4 regions of the Streptomyces sp. KR80 genome follow, and region 3 is predicted to be linked to each of the others. Evidence: riboswitches for the same ligand, from Rfam matches in the RefSeq annotation. Region 3 holds a riboswitch; each other region holds the start of a gene.
What was found. Region 3 has a riboswitch for cobalamin ahead of ACTWQI_RS17025 (ribonucleoside-diphosphate reductase subunit alpha). Riboswitches for the same ligand answer to the same signal wherever they lie in the genome.
Positions count from the first base shown of each region.

Region 1: another riboswitch for cobalamin. It lies ahead of ACTWQI_RS10870 (cobalamin biosynthesis protein); the one in region 3 lies ahead of ACTWQI_RS17025 (ribonucleoside-diphosphate reductase subunit alpha).
Region 2: another riboswitch for cobalamin. It lies ahead of metE (5-methyltetrahydropteroyltriglutamate--homocysteine S-methyltransferase); the one in region 3 lies ahead of ACTWQI_RS17025 (ribonucleoside-diphosphate reductase subunit alpha).
Region 4: another riboswitch for cobalamin. It lies ahead of ACTWQI_RS26435 (ABC transporter substrate-binding protein); the one in region 3 lies ahead of ACTWQI_RS17025 (ribonucleoside-diphosphate reductase subunit alpha).

Region 1 is NZ_JBQQCD010000005.1:296,288-300,969, forward strand. Features, by position in the region: gene ACTWQI_RS10865 (cobyric acid synthase) at 1-1,064, opposite strand, end outside; gene ACTWQI_RS10870 (cobalamin biosynthesis protein) at 1,061-2,059, opposite strand; cobalamin riboswitch at 2,411-2,536, opposite strand; gene ACTWQI_RS10875 (hypothetical protein) at 2,705-2,962, opposite strand; gene ACTWQI_RS10880 (inorganic phosphate transporter) at 2,981-4,222, opposite strand; gene ACTWQI_RS10885 (class II aldolase/adducin family protein) at 4,598-4,682, shown strand, end outside.
Region 2 is NZ_JBQQCD010000004.1:57,581-62,262, forward strand. Features, by position in the region: gene ACTWQI_RS07830 (Rossmann-like domain-containing protein) at 1-6, shown strand, start outside; gene ACTWQI_RS07835 (GHMP family kinase ATP-binding protein) at 3-1,049, shown strand; gene ACTWQI_RS07840 (pyridoxal-phosphate dependent enzyme) at 970-1,980, shown strand; cobalamin riboswitch at 2,127-2,335, shown strand; gene metE (5-methyltetrahydropteroyltriglutamate--homocysteine S-methyltransferase) at 2,529-4,682, shown strand, end outside.
Region 3 is NZ_JBQQCD010000010.1:190,764-195,445, forward strand. Features, by position in the region: gene ACTWQI_RS17020 (ribonucleotide-diphosphate reductase subunit beta) at 1-747, opposite strand, end outside; gene ACTWQI_RS17025 (ribonucleoside-diphosphate reductase subunit alpha) at 777-3,251, opposite strand; cobalamin riboswitch at 3,406-3,528, opposite strand; gene ACTWQI_RS17030 (CstA-like transporter-associated (seleno)protein) at 3,707-3,913, opposite strand; gene ACTWQI_RS17035 (carbon starvation CstA family protein) at 3,910-4,682, opposite strand, start outside.
Region 4 is NZ_JBQQCD010000025.1:37,744-42,425, forward strand. Features, by position in the region: gene narH (nitrate reductase subunit beta) at 1-1,173, shown strand, start outside; gene narJ (nitrate reductase molybdenum cofactor assembly chaperone) at 1,170-1,859, shown strand; gene narI (respiratory nitrate reductase subunit gamma) at 1,856-2,596, shown strand; cobalamin riboswitch at 2,665-2,833, shown strand; gene ACTWQI_RS26435 (ABC transporter substrate-binding protein) at 3,119-4,348, shown strand; gene ACTWQI_RS26440 (iron chelate uptake ABC transporter family permease subunit) at 4,345-4,682, shown strand, end outside.

The DNA.
Region 1 (4,682 bases), on a different contig from region 3:
GTGCCGCGGGTCCCGGGGAGCACGACCAGATCGGCGTCGGCCAGCTCTTCGGGCCGGTCCACGAACCGCACCACCACACCCGGTTCGGCGGCCAGCGCGTCGACGTCGGTGAAGTTGGACATCAGCGGCACGGCGGCGACGGCGACCCGCAGCACGTCCTCGCCGAGCGGCGGAGCGACCGACGACTCCCGGACCGCTCCCCGCATCGAGATGTGCAGCCCGTCCTCCTCGTCGATGCCGAGCCCGTGCGCGAACGGCAGCACGCCGTAGGTGCGCCGCCCGGTCAGCCCGCGCAACATCTCAAGACCCGGCTCCAGCAGGGACGCATCGCCGCGGAACTTGTTGACCAGATACCCGGCGACGAGCGCCTGGTCCTCCCGGCTGAGCAGCGCGGTCGTGCCGAAGAAGGACGCGAAGACGCCGCCCCGGTCGATGTCCCCGACCACCGCGACCGGCAGTTCCGCGGCCCGCGCGAGGCCCATGTTGACGATGTCGGTGCGCCGCAGATTGATCTCGGCCGGGCTCCCCGCTCCTTCGCAGATCACCGCGTCATACCTGCCCCGCAGCTCCTCGAGGCACTCCAGTACGGTGCCGAACAGCTCCTCCTGCCGCCCCTTGTACGGCGTCGTCCCGGCGGATACGGCGTCCGGTTGCGGCGTCGTGGCGGGCCCGGGCCTCCCGGATCCGCCGGTCCCCCCGAAGTACCCGCGGGCGCTCAACTCGCCCACCGGCTTGCCCAGCAGTACGACCTGGCTGCTGCGGTCGCCGCCCGGCTTGAGCAGCACGGGGTTCATCAGCGCCGTCGGTTCGATTCGCGCGGCCGCCGCCTGCATGGCCTGCGCCCGGCCGATCTCCGCACCTTCCCGTGTCACAAAGGAGTTCAGTGACATGTTCTGTGCCTTGAACGGCGCGACGGAGATGCCCTTGCGGGCCAGCCACCGGCAGATCCCCGCCGTGACGACGCTCTTCCCGGCGTCGGACGTGGTCCCCGCAACCAGCAGACCGCCGCCGCGGCGACCACGGACCTTCCCTCCAGCTACTGCTGGGAGATGCCCCCAGCTCATACGCTCCCCTCCCCAGCGGGTGACGTGCCCCTACCCGCGGGGCGCGCGGCGCGTTCCGTCAGGCGGCCCACGATCAGGCGTCCGGCGGCGCACGCCGCCAGTGCGAGCAGACTGACGCGCCGTGACAGTCGCACCGCGCGCTCGATGTCCGGGGTGTCCACCGGCCGGTTCTCCGCACCAAGTACGGGCCGGTGTTCGACCCGGCCGCCGTAGGCGAGGGTGCCGCCCAGGCGGACGCCCAGCGCTCCCGCGAACGCGGACTCGACCGGCCCGGCGTTGGGGCTCGGGTGCTCGCGCGCGTCTCGGCGCAACACCCGCCCGGCTCCTCGCCGGTCCGGCCCGGCCAGCACCGTCAACACGGCCGTGAGCCGCGAACCCGGATAGCCCACCACGTCGTCGAGCCGGGCCGAGGCCCAGCCGAAACGGCGGTGGCGAGGCGATTTGTGGCCCACCATGGCGTCCAGCGTGTTGACGGCGCGGAAGCCGGCCAGGCCCGGCACTCCCGCGACGGCGCCCCACACCAGCGCGCCGACGACGGCGTCGGAGGTGTTCTCGGCCACCGACTCCACGACGGCCCGTGCGATCTGCTGCTCGTCGAGGGACTGGGGATCCCGGCCGCACAGGTGCGGCAGCCGCTCGCGCGCCGCTTCGATGTCCTCCGCGGCCAGCGCGGCGCCGATGGCCCGTGCCTCACGCCCCAGGGATGTGCCGCCCAGCACCGCCCAGGTGGCGACCGCCGTCAGCGAGGCCACCGCCGCGGGGGAACGGCGTACGGCGCGCTGCAGCCCGGCGGCGACCGCCACCGCGCCGCCCGCGCAGACGGCGGCGTACAGCGCCCCGTACCCGCGGTGGTCGTGCCACAGTCGGCGCTCCGCGGCGGCCGCGGCGCGCCCGAACGCGGCAACGGGGTGCCCGCGCCGGGGGTCGCCCACGACGAGGTCGCAGACGAAGCCGAGCGCGGCGCCGCACACGAATGAGGTGTGTTCGGCAGGCATCGGCTCAGACCGCCGTCGTGCCTCGGCGTGGACACCGCGTCGTGCCGCGGCGTGGACAACGACCACGGGATGACGTACGGACGGCTTGTGACGTGCGGCGGCAGCCCGGCATGGCGACATGTCCTCACTCAGGGTCCGCGCCCTGGCTCGACGTACCGGCGGTGAGAGTCTCCTGGCTCCCGGATCGGCGCTCACGAGGCGCGCCAACAGGGCTCACGGCGTCACGGGTCGATGGCCCTCGCCCGGCTCTGCGTTGTGCTCGTCGCGCGCAGCATCGCTGCCGCTGCCCCCGGGACTTCGGCCGGGGGACCTCCACAACGCCGTACCGGACTTGGTCTCGACCCGCTCCTTCATCCGTGTTCCCGGTCGGTGCGCCCCTCCCCGGCCTTCCAGCCCGCAGGACGGGCCGTGACGTATCGGGTGGGGGAGCGCTCCTCGGTGACAGTGGCGGGACCGCGCCGGATTCGCACCGGCTTCCTCTCCTGCCGCCGTTTGGCGTCGGCAGTCCACCACGCCCCGCGAAGGCCCGTCAACTTGCCTGTGACCTGCGAGAGGAGAGTGTGCCCAGACACACAACGACGGCCCGCGGGGTGGGAGACACGGGTGGTGTCTCCCGCCCCGCGGGCCGTGGCCCCGGATCCGTCGTCAGGCGACGATCAGGTGGAAGCCGTACGCGATGGCGGCCGCGCACAGCGCGAAGCAGGCGTATCCGCCGGTGCGCGCAAGCAGCGTGGCGGCACCGGTCGCGGCGCTCGTGCCGGTCGTGTCGGCACTGCCGTCGGTGTGTGGCCGTGGCTTGCGAGAGGTGCCGACGATGCCGAGGGTGAACAGACCCACGACCCCGACGGTCACCACGAGGCTGACGCCGAAGACCTGGCCGAGTGCTACCCAGTCGATGTTCATGAAAGGAGGGTTCCTTAGCTAGGCCGTGACCTGGACGGTGGCGGGCTGGGACTCGCCGACGGGGTCGGGCTCGGCGCGCTCGTCGGGCTCGGCGGAGACCGGGGCGCCGACGGGGGGCGGGGAGACCGCCTGGATGGCGGCGGTGACGACACCCGCGGGCTCCACGTCGTTGACGTTGGTGTGATCGACCGGCTTGCGCCGCGAGGCAATCCAGATCGCGGCGCAGGCGACGAGGGCCAGCACGGCGACGGCGGTGACGCCCGCTGTGCCCTGCTGTGCCAGCAGGGCGGCGGCGCCGCCGACCAGCCCGGCGGCCGGCAGGGTCAGACCCCAGGCGGCGATCATCCGGCCCGCGGTCGACCAGCGCACCACAGAGCCCTTGCGGCCCAGGCCCGCGCCCATCACCGAGCCGGAGCAGACCTGGGTGGTGGAGAGTGCGAAGCCGAGGTGGGAGGAGGCCAGGATGGTCACCGCGGCGCCGGTCTGGGCGGCGAAGCCCTGCGGCGGCTGGATGTCGGTGAGGCCCTTGCCCATGGTGCGGATGATCCGCCAGCCACCCAGGTACGTACCGAGGGCGATGGCTATGCCGGCCGAGGCGATGACCCACAGCGGCGGGTCGGCGTCCGGGGCCAGCGCGCCGCCGGTGATCAGCGCCAGCGTCATCACACCCATGGTCTTCTGCGCGTCGTTGGTGCCGTGGGCCAGGGAGACCAGGGCGGCGGAGGTGATCTGGCCGGCTCGGTAGCCCTTGGCGGTGGCCTCCGGGTCCGCGTGCCGGGCCGCGCGGTAGGTGAACCGGGTGGCCAGCATGGAGGCGAGGCCGGCGACGACCGGCGCGGCGAGGGCCGGGATGAGGATCTTCATGACGACCTCGTCGCCATGGACGGCACCGAAGCCGACCGAGGCGACGGTGGCACCGATCAGGCCTCCGAAGAGGGCGTGCGAGGAACTCGAGGGGAGGCCGGCGAGCCAGGTCAGCAGATTCCAGACGATCGCGCCCACCAGACCCGCGAAGATCACTTCGGGCTGGATCCCGGTTTCGTCGATGATGCCCTTGGAGATCGTCGCGGCGACCTCCACGGAGAGGAACGCGCCGACGAGGTTGAGGACCGCCGACATCGCCACCGCCGTCTTGGGCCTGAGAGCCCCGGTGGAGATGGTGGTGGCCATGGCGTTGGCGGTGTCGTGGAAGCCGTTCGTAAAGTCGAACACCAAGGCCGTGATGATCACGATCCCGATGAGAAGCGTGATGTGTTCCATTCACCCAGGCAATCAGTTCGAAGGTCAGTGGCGTTGCGACCGTAGGGACACGGGGTGAACGGAAAGTTAACGGGAGGGGGTGTCCAGGTGCTGCTATGTGCCGGGGTCCGTACAGGCCGCGATGGAAGGATGCGTTCCGGCCCCAGGGCGGGGGTGCCCGCCTGGATCTCGTTCCTGCCCGGTGCCCTCGCTCCGCCACCCGGCTGTGGTGCAGATCACCGGCCGCCGTTCAGGTCTGCCGGATACCTGTCGCTGAACCCCGTGCTCCATGCCACCCCTTCCGGCCGGGTCGTGTCGCGCGCTCGAGCCGCAGGCACTCCTGACAGGTCCGGGCACACCGGGGCCTGTCAGGATCGGCAGCGGAGGTGAGGACACATGGGTGAGGACATGGCGGAGCGAACCCCATCGGCGTCCCGTGGGCCCCAAGAGTCCCGACAGCCGTCTGAGGACCTGGTACCGG
Region 2 (4,682 bases), on a different contig from region 3:
TCGTGACGGCGAGCACCCGCCAGGCCGTACCCGGTGCCGGTGAAGTCAGCACCGGCACCGGGCATGCCTCCTGCCACCACGGGGAGATCCTGCAGGGCGTCTTCCTCGACGAGTGCGGGCGGCGCTGCGCCGGGCTGGTCACCCTGCCCATGACCGGCCTGGGCACGCACGCCGAGTTCGTACGCCGACCGGGCACTCCGCCCGAAGACGTGTCGGTGACCCCCGGCGACCGTACGAAGGCTCTGGGCGCTGCGGTCCTCGCCCTCGAGGAGCTCGCCGCCCTGCAGCGCCAGGAGCCGCCGTGCGGTGGGGAGTTGCGGCTCAGCGGCGACATCCCCGTGGGGATGGGGATGGGCTCTTCCAGCAGCGATGTCATCGCCGCGGTGCGCGCGGTCGCGGACGCCTTCGGCCTGCGGTTGCCGCCGGAGACCATCGCACGCCTGGCGGTGCGAGCCGAGCGGGCATCCGATCCGCTGATGCTCGACGGTCGGCCCCTGCTGTTCGCCCAGCGGGAAGGACGCGTACTCGAAATGCTCGGCGACGCGCTGCCGCCGGCCGTCGTGGTGGGCTGCACCCTGGGCGGAGGCAGGCCCGTGGACACGCTGTCCCTTCCCGCCCGCGCGTACGACGACGAGGACGTGCACGCTTACGAGCACTTGCGTTCCCTGCTGCGGCGGGCGATCGCCGAGGCCGACCCAGCGCTGCTCGGGCAGGTCTGTACCGAGAGCGCCCGGTGCGGTCAACGGCTGCTGAAGCACGAGGAGTTCGACGCCCTCAGGGACATCGTCGGACGCGTCGGCGCCGTCGGGCTGCAGATCGCGCACAGCGGCAATGTGGCCGGGGTGCTCTTCGACCCCGCGGCTTCCGGTCTGAGGCGCCGGCTGCGGCACTGCGTACGCGCCCTGGACAGCAACGGCATCCCCGTCACCTGGACCTTCACGACCTTCACCACCAGCGAGGAATTCCTGAATGGACGAGCACATCGCGGAATCGATCGGCCGGCCGGACCTGATACGCCTCGACGACCGGCTCATCTGTCTCCGCTTTGAAACCATGAAGGTCGTCTCCGCCCTTGCGGCGGTACGGCACCTGATCGACACCGGCGTCGTACGGCGCGGCGACACCCTGCTGGACAGCTCCAGCGGCATCTACGCGTACGCCCTCGCCCTCGCCTGCCACCGCTACGGCATGCGTTGCCACATCGTGGGCTCGACCACCGTCGACCACACCCTGCGCACCCAGCTCTCCGTACTCGGCGCGCACCTCGAGCAGATGGACCCCTGCAGCGATCTGAAACTCGACCAGAAACGCCGCGTGGAACGCATCCAGGAAATCCTGCGCGAGCACCCCGACTACCACTGGATGCGCCAGTACCACGACGACATCCACTACCTCGGCTACCGTGCCGTCGCCGAACGCATCCGGCAGGAGACCGACACCGACTGCCTCACCGTTGTTGGCGGAGTGGGATCCGGCGCCTCCACCGGAGCCCTCGCCCGGTACCTGCGGGAATGCTCACCCGGGGTCGAGCTCGTCGGTGTCCAGCCGTTCGGCAGCATCACCTTCGGCAGCGAGCACGTGTCCGACCCCGAGATCATCATCGCCGGAATCGGCAGCTCGATCCCCTTCGCCAACGTGTCGCACACCCTCTACGACACCGTCCACTGGATTGCCTTCGACGCCGCTCTCGCCGGCAGCGTCGACCTGCTGCGCCGACACGCGGTCTTCGCCGGACTGTCCACCGGAGCCGCCTACCTCACGGCCCGATGGGAACGAGGCCGTGATCCGCACCGGACCGTCCTTTTCATCGCCGCCGACACCGGCCACCGGTACGTGGACTCGGTCTTCGCCCGCCACCACGAAGCGGCGCGCGTCGAAGACCTCGCACCCCGCGCCGTATCGACGCTGGACCACCTCGCCCTCCCGTGGTCCCGTATGAGCTGGGAACGCGCGGCTGCACCCGCCACGGCCGCGGCGTAGCCGCCGCACCTGCCCGGCCCAGGGAACCCCGCGCAACTCACCGTCCGGCATGTGGAAAGTGGCATCGGGCCCCTGGTCCAGCGCCTAGGCTGGCCGACGCAGCTGGTTCGCCCTGCCCTCCCCATGGGGGTACCTCCCAGCGGTAGCTGGGGGACTTCGCCATGGGGGACTCGGCAGGCGCGTCGTAAGAGGGAACCCGGTGGGAATCCGGGACTGCCCCGCAGCGGTGAGCGGGAACGACCGCCGTCATACGCACTGGACCCAGGCGGGTCCGGGAAGCGACGGCCAGTAGATGCCTCGTGCCTCACGAGGCGTGCCCGCGAGTCCGAAGACCTGCCACTGCCCGTGCGCGACCGCGCGCGGAGATCCCGGTGACCTCGAGGGCGGGTTGGGGCGCCCCCGGACGAAGTCTGGGGGAGTACGTCATAGGCGGGCACGTATGCACGAACGACGGCACAAGCGATGTCGTCCGCCCCGTCTGCCATCCCTTCGCGCCTTCGTCTCCCCTTCCGGGATCGCTTCATCAAGAGCTCGCGAAGGAGAGTTCCGTGACCAGCAAGTCCGCAGCCGCGGCAGCACGGGCCACCGTGTACGGCTACCCCCGCCAGGGCCAGAACCGAGAACTGAAGAAGGCCGTCGAGGGCTACTGGAAGGGCCGGGTGAGCGCCGCCGAACTCCGGCAGACCGCCTCCGAACTGCGCGCCACCACCTGGCGTCGACTCGCCGACGCCGGTATCGACGAGGTCCCGACCGGCGACTTCTCGTACTACGACCACGTCCTGGACACCACCATGATGGTCGGCGCGATCCCGGCCCGTCACCGCGCCGAGGTCGAGGCGGACGCCCTGGACGGCTACTTCGCGATGGCCCGCGGCACCCAGGACGTCACGCCGCTGGAGATGACCAAGTGGTTCGACACCAACTACCACTACCTGGTTCCGGAACTCGGCCCGGACACCATCTTCATCGCCGACTCCGCCAAGCCGGTCGCCGAGCTCAAGGAAGCCCTCGCGCTCGGCCTGACCGCGCGCCCGGTTCTGGTCGGGCCCGTCACCTACCTGCTCCTCGCCAAGCCCGCCCCAGGGGTCGCGGCCGACTTCGAGCCGCTGACACTCCTGGACCGACTGCTTCCCGTGTACGCGGAGGTGCTGGCCGACCTCCGTTCGGCAGGCGCGTCGTGGGTGCAACTGGACGAACCTGCCCTCGTCCAGGACCGCACTCCGGCCGACCTGAACGCCGCCGCCCGCGCCTACCGCGAACTCGGCGCCCTCACCGACCGCCCGAAACTGCTGGTCGCCTCCTACTTCGACCGGCTCGGAGAGGCCATGCCGGTACTGGCCAAGGCCCCCGTAGACGGGCTCGCCCTCGACTTCACCGGCCCCGCGGCCGCCAATCTCGACAACCTCGCCGCCGTCGGCGGCCTGCACGGCAAGCGCCTGGTCGCGGGCGTCGTCGACGGCCGCAACGTCTGGATCAACGACCTCGAAAAGTCACTGTCCACCCTCGCCACGCTCCTCGGCCTCGCCGACCGGGTCGACGTGGCCGCATCCTGCTCACTGCTGCATGTCCCGCTCGACGCCACCGCCGAACGCGCCATCGACCCGCAGATCGCCCGCTGGCTGGCCTTCGCCGGCCAGAAGACCGCCGAGATCGTCGCCCTGGCACGCGGGCTGTCCCAGGGCACCGACACCATCGCGGCGGAACTGGCCGCCAACCGCGCCGACCTCGCCTCCCGAGCGGACTCCGCACTCGCCCACGACCCGGCGGTCCGCGCCCGCACCGCCGTCATCACCGACGCCGACAGCCGCCGCTCCCAGCCCTATGCCGTGCGGGCCGCAGCCCAGCGTTCCCATCTGCGCCTGCCGCCGCTGCCCACGACCACCATCGGCTCCTTCCCGCAGACCACCGACCTGCGCACCGCCCGCGCCGACCTGCGCGCCGGGCTCATCGACACGGTCGCGTACGAGCAGCGGATCGAGGCCGAGATCCGCGAGGTCATCTCCTTCCAGGAGAAGACGGGCATCGACGTCCTGGTGCACGGCGAGCCCGAACGCAATGACATGGTCCAGTACTTCGCCGAACAGCTCACCGGCTACCTCGCCACCCAGCACGGCTGGGTCCAGTCCTACGGCACCCGCTACGTCCGCCCGCCGATCCTGGCCGGCGACATCTCCCGCCCCGAACCCATGACCGTCCGCTGGACCCGCTACGCCCAGTCACTCACCAACCGGCCCGTCAAGGGCATGCTCACCGGCCCGGTCACCATGCTCGCCTGGTCCTTCGTCCGCGACGACCAGCCCCTCGCCGACACTGCCCGCCAGGTCGCCCTCGCCCTGCGCGGCGAGGTCAACGATCTGGAAGCCGCGGGCACTTCGGTCATCCAAGTCGACGAACCCGCGCTGCGCGAGACCCTGCCGCTGCGCGCCGCCGACCACTCGGCGTATCTGGCCTGGGCCACCGAGGCGTTCCGCCTGACCACCAGCGGCGTGCGGCCCAACACCCAGATCCACACCCACATGTGCTACGCCGAGTTCGGCGACATCGTCGCCGCCATCGACGACCTCGACGCCGACGTCATCAGCCTGGAGGCCGCCCGTTCCCACCTGCAGGTCGCCCGCGAACTCGCCGAGGCCGGCTACCCGCGCGAGGTCGGCCCCGGCGTGTACGACATCCACTCCCCGCGCGTCCCCAGCGCGGTCGAA
Region 3 (4,682 bases):
GTCCGGCTCCTCTTCGCGGACGGTGTCCACGACGGAGAAGGCGAAGTCCATGTGCATGGACTCATCCCGGAAGACCCAGTTCGTGCCGGTCGCCAGGCCGTGCAGCAGACCGCGCGAGCGGAACCAGTAGACGTAGGCGAAGGCGCCGTAGAAGAACAGGCCCTCGATGCACGCCGCGAAGCAGATCAGGTTGAGCAGGAAGCGTCGGCGGTCCTGCTTGGTGCGCAGCCGGTCGATCTCCTCCACCGAGTCCATCCACCGGAAGCAGAACTGGGCCTTCTCCCTGATCGAGGGGATGTTCTCGACCGCGGCGAAGGCGGCCGCGCGGTCGTCCGGGTCGGGGAGGTAGGTGTCCAGCAGCGTCAAGTAGAACTGGACGTGGACGGCCTCCTCGAAGAGCTGCCGGGAGAGATAGAGCCGGGCCTCGGGGGAGTTGATGTGCTTGTACAGGGTGAGCACCAGATTGTTGGCCACGATCGAGTCACCGGTCGCGAAGAAGGCGACCAGGCGGCCGATCAGATGCTGCTCGCCCGGGGAGAGCTTGGCGAGGTCGGCCACGTCCGAGTGGAGGTCGACCTCCTCCACGGACCAGGTGTTCTTGATCGCGTCGCGGTAGCGCTCGTAGAAGTCCGGATAGCGCATCGGACGCAGGGTCAGCTCGAATCCCGGGTCGAGAAGGTTTTTGAAGCCAGAGTTGTCGGCGCGGAGCGCCGTCGTTGAGGGGCGGTGGTCGGCGGGGTCCCCCATGCCGAAGGCCAGGGGAGGGTGGGCGCTCATTACTGGCATGCCTCGCAGGACTCGGGGTTCTCAAGGGAGCAGGCGACGGCGTCCGCAGCTTCGCTCACCTGCTGTACTGGGGGTCCCCCCGCCGCAGGCAGGGGGCGAATCGTGGGAGCGCCCGCGGCTCGGGCGATCCTCGTCGCCGGGCGGGAACGCAGGTAGTACGTCGTCTTCAGGCCCTTCTTCCAGGCATAGGCGTACATCGAGCTGAGCTTGCCGATGGTCGGCGCGGCCATGAAGAGATTCAGCGACTGGCTCTGGTCGAGGTACGGCGTACGGGCCGCCGCCATGTCGATCAGTGTCCGCTGCGGGATCTCCCAGGCCGTCCGGTACAGCCGCCGTACGTCCTCGGGGATCCAGGTCAGCTCCTGGACCGAGCCATTGGACTCCCGCAGGGCTTCCCGAGTCTGCGCATCCCAGCCGCCGAGCCGCTTCAGCTCCTCCACCAGATAGGAGTTGACTTGGAGGAACTCGCCGGACAGCGTCTCGCGCTTGAAGAGGTTGGAGACCTGCGGCTCGATGCACTCGTACACGCCCGCGATCGAGGCGATCGTCGCCGTCGGCGCGATGGCCAGCAGCAGCGAGTTGCGCATGCCGGTGGCGGCGATACGGGCGCGCAGCGCGTCCCACCGCTCCGGCCAGTACGACTCGGCGGCGGCGCCGTCGAAGTGGTCCGGGTGCAGCACGCCGCGCGAGGCCCGGGTCGAGGACCAGGCCGGGTGCGGGCCGTGCCGCTCGGCGAGGTCGCAGGAGGCTTCGTACGCCGCCAGCATGATGCGCTCGGCGATCCGCGTGGAGAGCTCTGCCGCCTCGGGGGAGTCGAAGGGCAGCTTCAGCTGGAAGAAGACGTCCTGGAGGCCCATCACGCCGAGCCCCACCGGCCGCCAGCGCTCATTCGACGCCGCGGCCTGCTCGGTGGGGTAGAAGTTGATGTCCACGACCCGGTCGAGGAAGGTCACGGCCGTACGGACCGTGACGTCCAGCCGCTCCCAGTCCATCGCGTCCGCCCCGTCGCGGACGTCCTTACGCACGTGGGCGGCGAGGTTGACGGAGCCGAGGTTGCACACGGCGGTCTCGCCGTCGTTGGTGACCTCGAGGATCTCGGTGCAGAGATTGGAGGAGTGGATGACCTTGCCGGGCTCGGCGGTCTGGTTGGCGGTGCGGTTCGCCGCGTCCTTGAACGTCATCCAGCCGTTGCCGGTCTGGGCGAGGGTGCGCATCATGCGTGCGTAGAGCTGGCGGGCCGGGAGCCGCTTCCGCGCCAGGCCCGCGGCCTCCGCCGCTCGGTAGGCGGCATCGAACTCCTCGCCCCATAGGTCGACGAGGTGCGGGACGTCCGCCGGAGAGAACAGGGACCATTCGGCGTCCGCGTCGACGCGGCGCATGAACTCGTCGGGGATCCAGTGCGCGAGGTTCAGGTTGTGGGTGCGGCGCGCATCCTCACCGGTGTTGTCGCGCAGCTCCAGGAACTCCTCCACATCCGCGTGCCAGGTCTCCAGATAGACGCAGGCCGCGCCCTTGCGCCGGCCGCCCTGGTTGACCGCGGCGACCGAGGCGTCGAGGGTGCGCAGGAACGGCACGATGCCGTTGGAGTGCCCGTTCGTGCCGCGGATGAGCGAACCGCGGGCCCGGACGCGGCTGTACGGCAGGCCGATGCCGCCCGCGTGCTTCGACAGCCGAGCGACCTGGTGGTAGCGGTCGTAGATCGAGTCGAGCTCGTCCAGGGGGGAGTCCAGCAGATAGCAGGAGGACATCTGCGGGTGCCGGGTACCGGAGTTGAAGAGGGTGGGGGAGCTGGGCAGGTAGTCGAGGCGGCTCATCAGCCGGTAGAGCGCGGCCACCTCGTCGACCGCACGGTCACTGTGGTCCTCCGCGAGCCCGCAGGCCACGCGCAGCATGAAGTGCTGTGGCGTCTCGATGACGTGACGGGTGGTGGGGTGGCGCAGCAGATAGCGGCTGTGGAGCGTGCGCAGCCCGAAGTAGCCGAAGCGGTCGTCGGCCCCGTCGGCGAGCGCGATCTCGACGAGGGTGTCGAGCCGAGTGGCGTGGGTGCGGACGAACTGCGCGGTGCCATCGGCGATCAGGCCTTCGCGGTGGCCGACCTCGACCGAGGCGGAGCAGGAGACTCCGCCCTGACCTGCGGCCTCGTCCGCGATGGTACGGGTGAGCAGGCGCGCCGCGAGCCGCGAGTACTCGGGGTCCTCGGAGATCAGACCGGCCGCCGCCTCGGTTGCCAGCTCCCGCAACCCGGCCTCGTCGGAACCAGCGTGGCGGCCGCGGAGGGCCGCGGCGGCGACCCGGCCCGGCTCGGCATGGGGCAGGTCGGCGGTGAGTTCGGTCAGGGTGCGCAGCAAGGCGGCGCCGGGTCCGTCGGTGGTGGCTGGGTTCTCGGTGACCACGGCGGGCTCAGTGACTGCGGCGGGCTGGGCGACGGACTCGCGTGACGCAGGGTCTGCGGGCGCGATGGTCACGTGGTGCTCTCCCTCGATCGGCTGGGGGCCGCACGAGGGGGGTGCGCGACGGGCGCATACGGGCGTGGATCACCCGGGCAGGGCGAGCGGCACACCGCGCAGCGTCCACCGGCCCAACCCGCGAGGCCCGGACGACTCGTCACCCGGCTCGGTCGAGCCGGGCACACCGTCGGCAGGTCCTCGGACTTGGGAATGCGCATACGCGCATGACTACACCGTTGCGGGACAGTTCCGGATTCGCACCGGATTCCCCTGCGACGACAGCGAGCACGAGCATACATCTTGTGCTGCGTGCCGTGCCCACCCCTATATCTTGTGTCGTAGGTCAAATGCGCTGGGGCGCCGGGGGCGTTGGGTCACGCGCCGGTGCCCGCTCCACGAAACCATCGGGCCGCCGCCCAAGGACTCGGGGCGGCGGCCCGTATGCCGCACGGACGCGGCGTCGCCGAGCGCGTTCAGCAGCAGCGGAAGCCCTCGCGCGGATCGGCCTCCCGGGCGTCGGTGCGCTGTCGCTCGAAGTCGCGCCGGCTCAGCACCTCTGCCTCGGGGTCGTGGGCCCGGGCGTGGGCGACGTACCGGCCGTACGTCGCCTCGCCGGACGCCTCGCGCCAGAACCAGCGGATGCGGCCGGCGATCTTCCGGACGCCCTGCAGGGTCCTCACGGCTGGGGCTCCCGCTCCCGGCCCGCGTCCCCTTCGCCGGCCACGGCACCGGTTCCCGCGCCGACTCCCGCGCCCACCAGCTCCGCCTTCTCCTCCTTGGTCGGGAAGAGCCCGGCGGGGGCCACGATCTTCGACTCCTCGTACGGGGCTTCGTGGAGCGTGACGCTCTGCGGGTTGCGGATCGCCCGGTAGCAGACCCGGCCGGCGTCGGCGATCACCACGACGATAAGGATCGCGAAGAGCGCGGCGAGCACCCCGTCCACGGTGGCGTTGGTGACGACGGTGTGCATGTCGTCCATGCTCTTGGCAGGGGGCAGCACCTTTCCCGCCTCGATGCCCTCTTCGAAGATGGACCGCTGCTGGAAGAAGCCGACCCGGGGGTCGTCGGAGAAGATCTTCTGCCAGCTGGCGGTGAGCGTGACCGCGGCGTCCCAGGCCAGCGGAACCGCCGTGACCCAGGCCCACTTGATCCGCCCGGACTTCACGAGCAGTGTCGTGCAGACCGCCAGTGCGACCGCGGCCAGCAGCTGGTTGGCGATGCCGAAGAGCGGGAAGAGCTGGTTGATGCCGCCCAGCGGGTCGTGCACACCGACCCACAGGAAGTAGCCCCAGCCGCCGACCACGACGGCGCTGGCGAACCATACTCCCGGCTTCCAGCTGACCTGGCGGAACGGCTTGTAGACGTTGCCGAGCATGTCCTGGAGCATGAAGCGCCCGACCCGGGTGCCCGCGTCCAGCGTGGTGAGAATGAACAGCGCCTCGAACATGA
Region 4 (4,682 bases), on a different contig from region 3:
CAGGTGAAGCTCGAGTTCGAGCAGACGTACATGTTCTACCTGCCGCGGATCTGCGAGCACTGCCTCAACCCGTCCTGCGCGGCGTCCTGCCCGTCCGGTGCGATCTACAAGCGCAGCGAGGACGGCATCGTCCTGGTCGACCAGGACCGCTGCCGCGGCTGGCGGCAGTGCGTCACCGGGTGCCCGTACAAGAAGATCTACTTCAACCACAAGACCGGCAAGGCCGAGAAGTGCACCTTCTGCTATCCGCGCGTCGAGGTCGGCATCCCGACTGTCTGCTCGGAGACCTGCGTCGGGCGGCTGCGCTACATCGGCGTGCTGCTCTACGACGCCGACGCGGTGCTGGACGCGGCCTCGGTCGAGAACGACAAGGACCTCTACCCGGCCCAGTTGGGCGTGTTCCTCAACCCGCACGACCCGCGGGTGGTCGCGGAGGCCGAGCGGGCGGGCATCTCGAGCGAGTGGATCGAGGCGGCACAGAACTCACCGGTCTACCGGTTGATCGTCGACTATCAGGTCGCGTTGCCGCTGCACCCGGAGTACCGCACGATGCCGATGGTCTGGTACGTGCCGCCGCTCTCGCCGGTGGTGGACGTGCTCGCCGAGACCGGACATGACGGCGAGGACGCGGGCAACCTCTTCGGCGCGATCGACGCGCTGCGCATCCCGGTGGAGTACCTGGCGGAGCTGTTCACCGCGGGCGACGTCGGGCCGGTGCGTGCCTCGCTGCAACGCCTTGCCGCGATGCGCGCGCACATGCGCCGGATCAACCTGGGCGAGCCGACCACGCCGGAGATCGCCGAGTCGGTGCGGCTCACGCCCGACGAGGTCGAGGCCATGTACCGGCTGCTGGCGATCGCCAAGTACGAGGAGCGGTACGTGATCCCCAGCGGCGCGGGCGCGGACGCGCACCGGCTGGACGCGATCGCCACGGGGTGCAGCCTGGACGGCGACGGCGGTCCTGGCATGACCGCGTTCGATGCGATGGCGGAGAAGTTCCACCTCACCGACACCAACGGCGCGGCGCCCGAGGACAAGCGGACCCGCATCAACCTGCTGAACTGGGACGGCGAGCGCACCGACGGCCTGTTCCCGGCCCAACAGGAACGGGGCGGCTCCCCTGACGACGGTCAGCAGACCGAGCAGGCCCCCGCGACGGAGGGCGTCCGATGAGCCCGCTCCGGGTGGGCAAGCGAGGGACCGGGAACGCGGCAGCCCAGCACCTGTCCGAGCGGCAGCGGCGGATCGTGTGGCGGATCGCCGGTCTGCTGCTGGACTATCCGACCGGCCAGAGGCTGAACCTGCTGGAGGAGATGGCGGCAGCGGCAGGGTCCGTGCCCGCGCCGGCTGGTCCGGCGCTAGTGTCGTTCGTCGAGAGTGCTCGCCGGATGTCGCCGATGGACCTGGCCGCGCACTATGTGGAGACCTTCGACCTGCGCCGTCGCAGCTGCCTGCATCTGACCTACTACGCCTACGGCGACACCCGCAAGCGTGGCATGGCGCTGCTGCGGTTCAAGCACGCCTACAAGACGGCAGGTGTCACGCTTGGCGACCACGAACTCCCCGACCATCTCGCCGTGGTGCTGGAGTTCGCCGCGACCGTCGACCCCACGTCCGGTCGGCGGCTGCTCGTCGAGCACCGAGCCGTCGTGGAACTGCTCCGGCTGTCCCTGGTGGACGGCGGGTCGCCATATACGTACGTACTCGAGGCGGTGTGTGCGACCTTGCCCGAGCTGGGCACGGCCGACCGGCGCCGGATCGCCGAACTGGCCGCACAGGGCCCGCCCGAGGAAGAAGTCGGTCTGGAGCCGTTCGCCATGGATCCCATGACGCAGCCCGAGCTGGGAGGACGCCGGTGATCACCCTGCTCTGGCTCGCCATACCGTACGTGGCCCTCACCTCCTTCGTCCTCGGGCACATCTGGCGCTACCGGCACGACCAGTTCGGCTGGACCACGCGGTCCTCGCAGCTCTACGAGAGCAGGCTGCTGCGGCTGGGCAGCCCGCTGTTCCACTTCGGACTGCTGGCGGTGATCGGCGGGCACGCGATGGGCATCCTGATCCCGGCGAGCTGGACCGAGTTCGTCGGCGTCTCGGAAGGGGCGTACCACGTCCTCTCGGTGTCAGCGGGCACGCTGTCCGGGCTGGCCACGGTCGCGGGCCTGGCGATTCTGCTCTACCGCCGGATCACCGTGCCCGCCGTGCGCAAAGCCACCACGACCAACGACAAGATCATGTACACGCTGCTGACCGCCGCCATCGCGACCGGGATGCTGAACACCGTCGGCGACAACCTCATCGGCGGCGGCTACGACTATCGCGCCACCGTCGCGCCGTGGTTCCGCAGCCTGTTCTCGCTGAACCCGCAGCCGGAACTGATGACGGGCGTCCCGATCAGCTTCCAGGTGCACAATCTCGTCGTACTCGCCCTGCTGGCGATCTGGCCGTACACCCGCCTGGTGCACGTGTTCAGCGCACCGCTGGGCTATCTGGTCCGGCCGTACGTGGTGTACCGCAGCCGGGACCCGAAGGGCCCGGATGCCCGCCGTTATTCACGCGCGTGGGAGACGCCGACCGCCCCGCCCGCCCGACGCTGACACTCACGTCGCGCCGCGTGTGCCGTTCCGCACAGGCAGGGCGTCTGGCGGGGCGGCCCGTGCGTCTGCGATTCTTGGCCTCGTTAGGCGACGGCGGAACGAGGAAGCCGGTGGGATTCCGGCACGGTACCGCCACTGTGAGTGGGGAGCGACCCCGACACGGCCACGGCCCCGTAGCGGGCGGGAAGGCCGGGGAAGCGTTGACCCCGAGTCAGGAGACTCACGCCGTCGCACCTCGACGTCCGGGGCGGAACTCCCCGAGAGAGGCCGGTGGCATCCGTATGTCCGCCATCTCCGCGCAGCGATCTGCTGTTGGCTGTCCGCAAGGCTGTCCGCACAACGCGGCCACTGCGCCGTGCGACGCCCGCCCCGGGGCGGGCGCGTCGCGCCTCCGCAGACTCTGATCCGCCCGCTGATTCACCGCCGACGGATCTCCTTCTCAGCCCTACGGCCCGTCGGGGCGCCTTGCCCTTTGCCCGCGCCGGGACGGCCCGTGCGGTTTCCTTCCTGCCAGGAGCAGTCATGCCCACAAGACCAGTCATGCCTCGTCGCCGCACGCTGGCTGCGGTGACCGTTGTCGTCGTCGGCCTCGCCCTCACCGCCTGCGGTGACGACACGGCACCCCGCTCAGCGGATACCACGGCTCACGGGAAGGGCCGGGGTTGCACTGACGATTTCGACCCGGCGAAGGACTACTTCCCCGTCAAGTCCAAGGTGCGGCACGCGAAGAACTTCACCCTCCGATACGAGAAGAGCTACCAGGTCCTCACGGTCAAGGAGCCCTACCCCAAGGGGAAGCCCGAGTCGTACGTCCTGGTCAAGTGCGGTGCGCCCAAGCCGAAACTCAGCGGCGACCTGGCGAAGGCGCAACAGATCACCACGCCGATCAAGAGCCTGTACTCCGCGTCCACCACGCATCTGCCCCTGCTCACCGAGACGGGAACCCTGGACGTTCTCACCGGCGTTGCCGACGGCTCGTTCGTCACCTCCGCCGAGGTACGCAAGCGCGTGAAGTCGGGCCGGGTGAGTGAGTACGCGCCGGAGCGCACGATCGCGACGGAGAAGGTCATCGCGGCCCAGCCGGATGTGCTGATGACCCAGGGCACGGACGATCCGCAGTACCCCAAGCTGCGGCAGGCGGGCATCTCCGTTGTCGCCAACGCGGAGTGGCTGGAGTCCACTCCCCTGGGCAGGGCAGAGTGGATCAAGGCCATGGCCGCCCTCACCGGCGCCGAGCGGCGCGCCGGTGCGGTCTTCGACGCCATCGAGACGGACTACACCAAGGTCGCCGCCAAGGCCGCGAAGGCCGGAAAGGCGGCGAAGGTGCTGCCGGGCACCATGTATCAGGGCACGTGGAACATGGCCTCCGGTGGCTCCTACGTCGGCAAGCTGATCAAGGATGCGGGTGGCACCTACCCGTGGGCGGGCACCAAGGGGACGGGCAACCTGCAACTCGGTTTCGAAGCGGTCTTCGCCAAGGGCGGTGACGCGCCGACGTGGCTGGTGGACCAGTCGTGGAAGTCGACTACTGACGCCACCAAGGCGGACCGCCGTTACGGCAAGCTGACCGCCGCCCGCGACGGACAGGTGTGGTCCAACACCAAAGCCCTGAGCCCCGAGGGCGGCAACGACTTCTACGAGCGCGGCGTCATCCGCCCCGACCTGGTACTCGCCGACCTGTTCGCGATCCTGCACCCGGACGCGGCCCCGGGCCACACCTTCACGTTCTACAAGAAGGTGCCCAAAGCGTGAGGACCACTGCTCCGCACCCGCCGGTCCCGGCGGTCGGCGACGGCGCCGGGGCCGCCGCAGCACGGGCGGCGTCGGCAACGGGGCGGCGGCGCGCGCTGGTTCTGGGCGGGCTGGCCGCGGGCACCGTGGTCCTGTTCGTCCTCGCGATCGCGCTCGGCTCGTACCGTGTCCCGCTCACCGAGGTGGTACGGGTCCTGCTGGGCGATGCCGGAGCCGACCCTCGCTGGCGGGTCATCGTCGAAGAGGTGCGGCTGCCCCGCGCGGTGACCGCGGTCGCCGTGGGCGCCGCACTCGCCGTGGCCGGCGTGCAGATGCAGACGCTCTTCCGCAACGC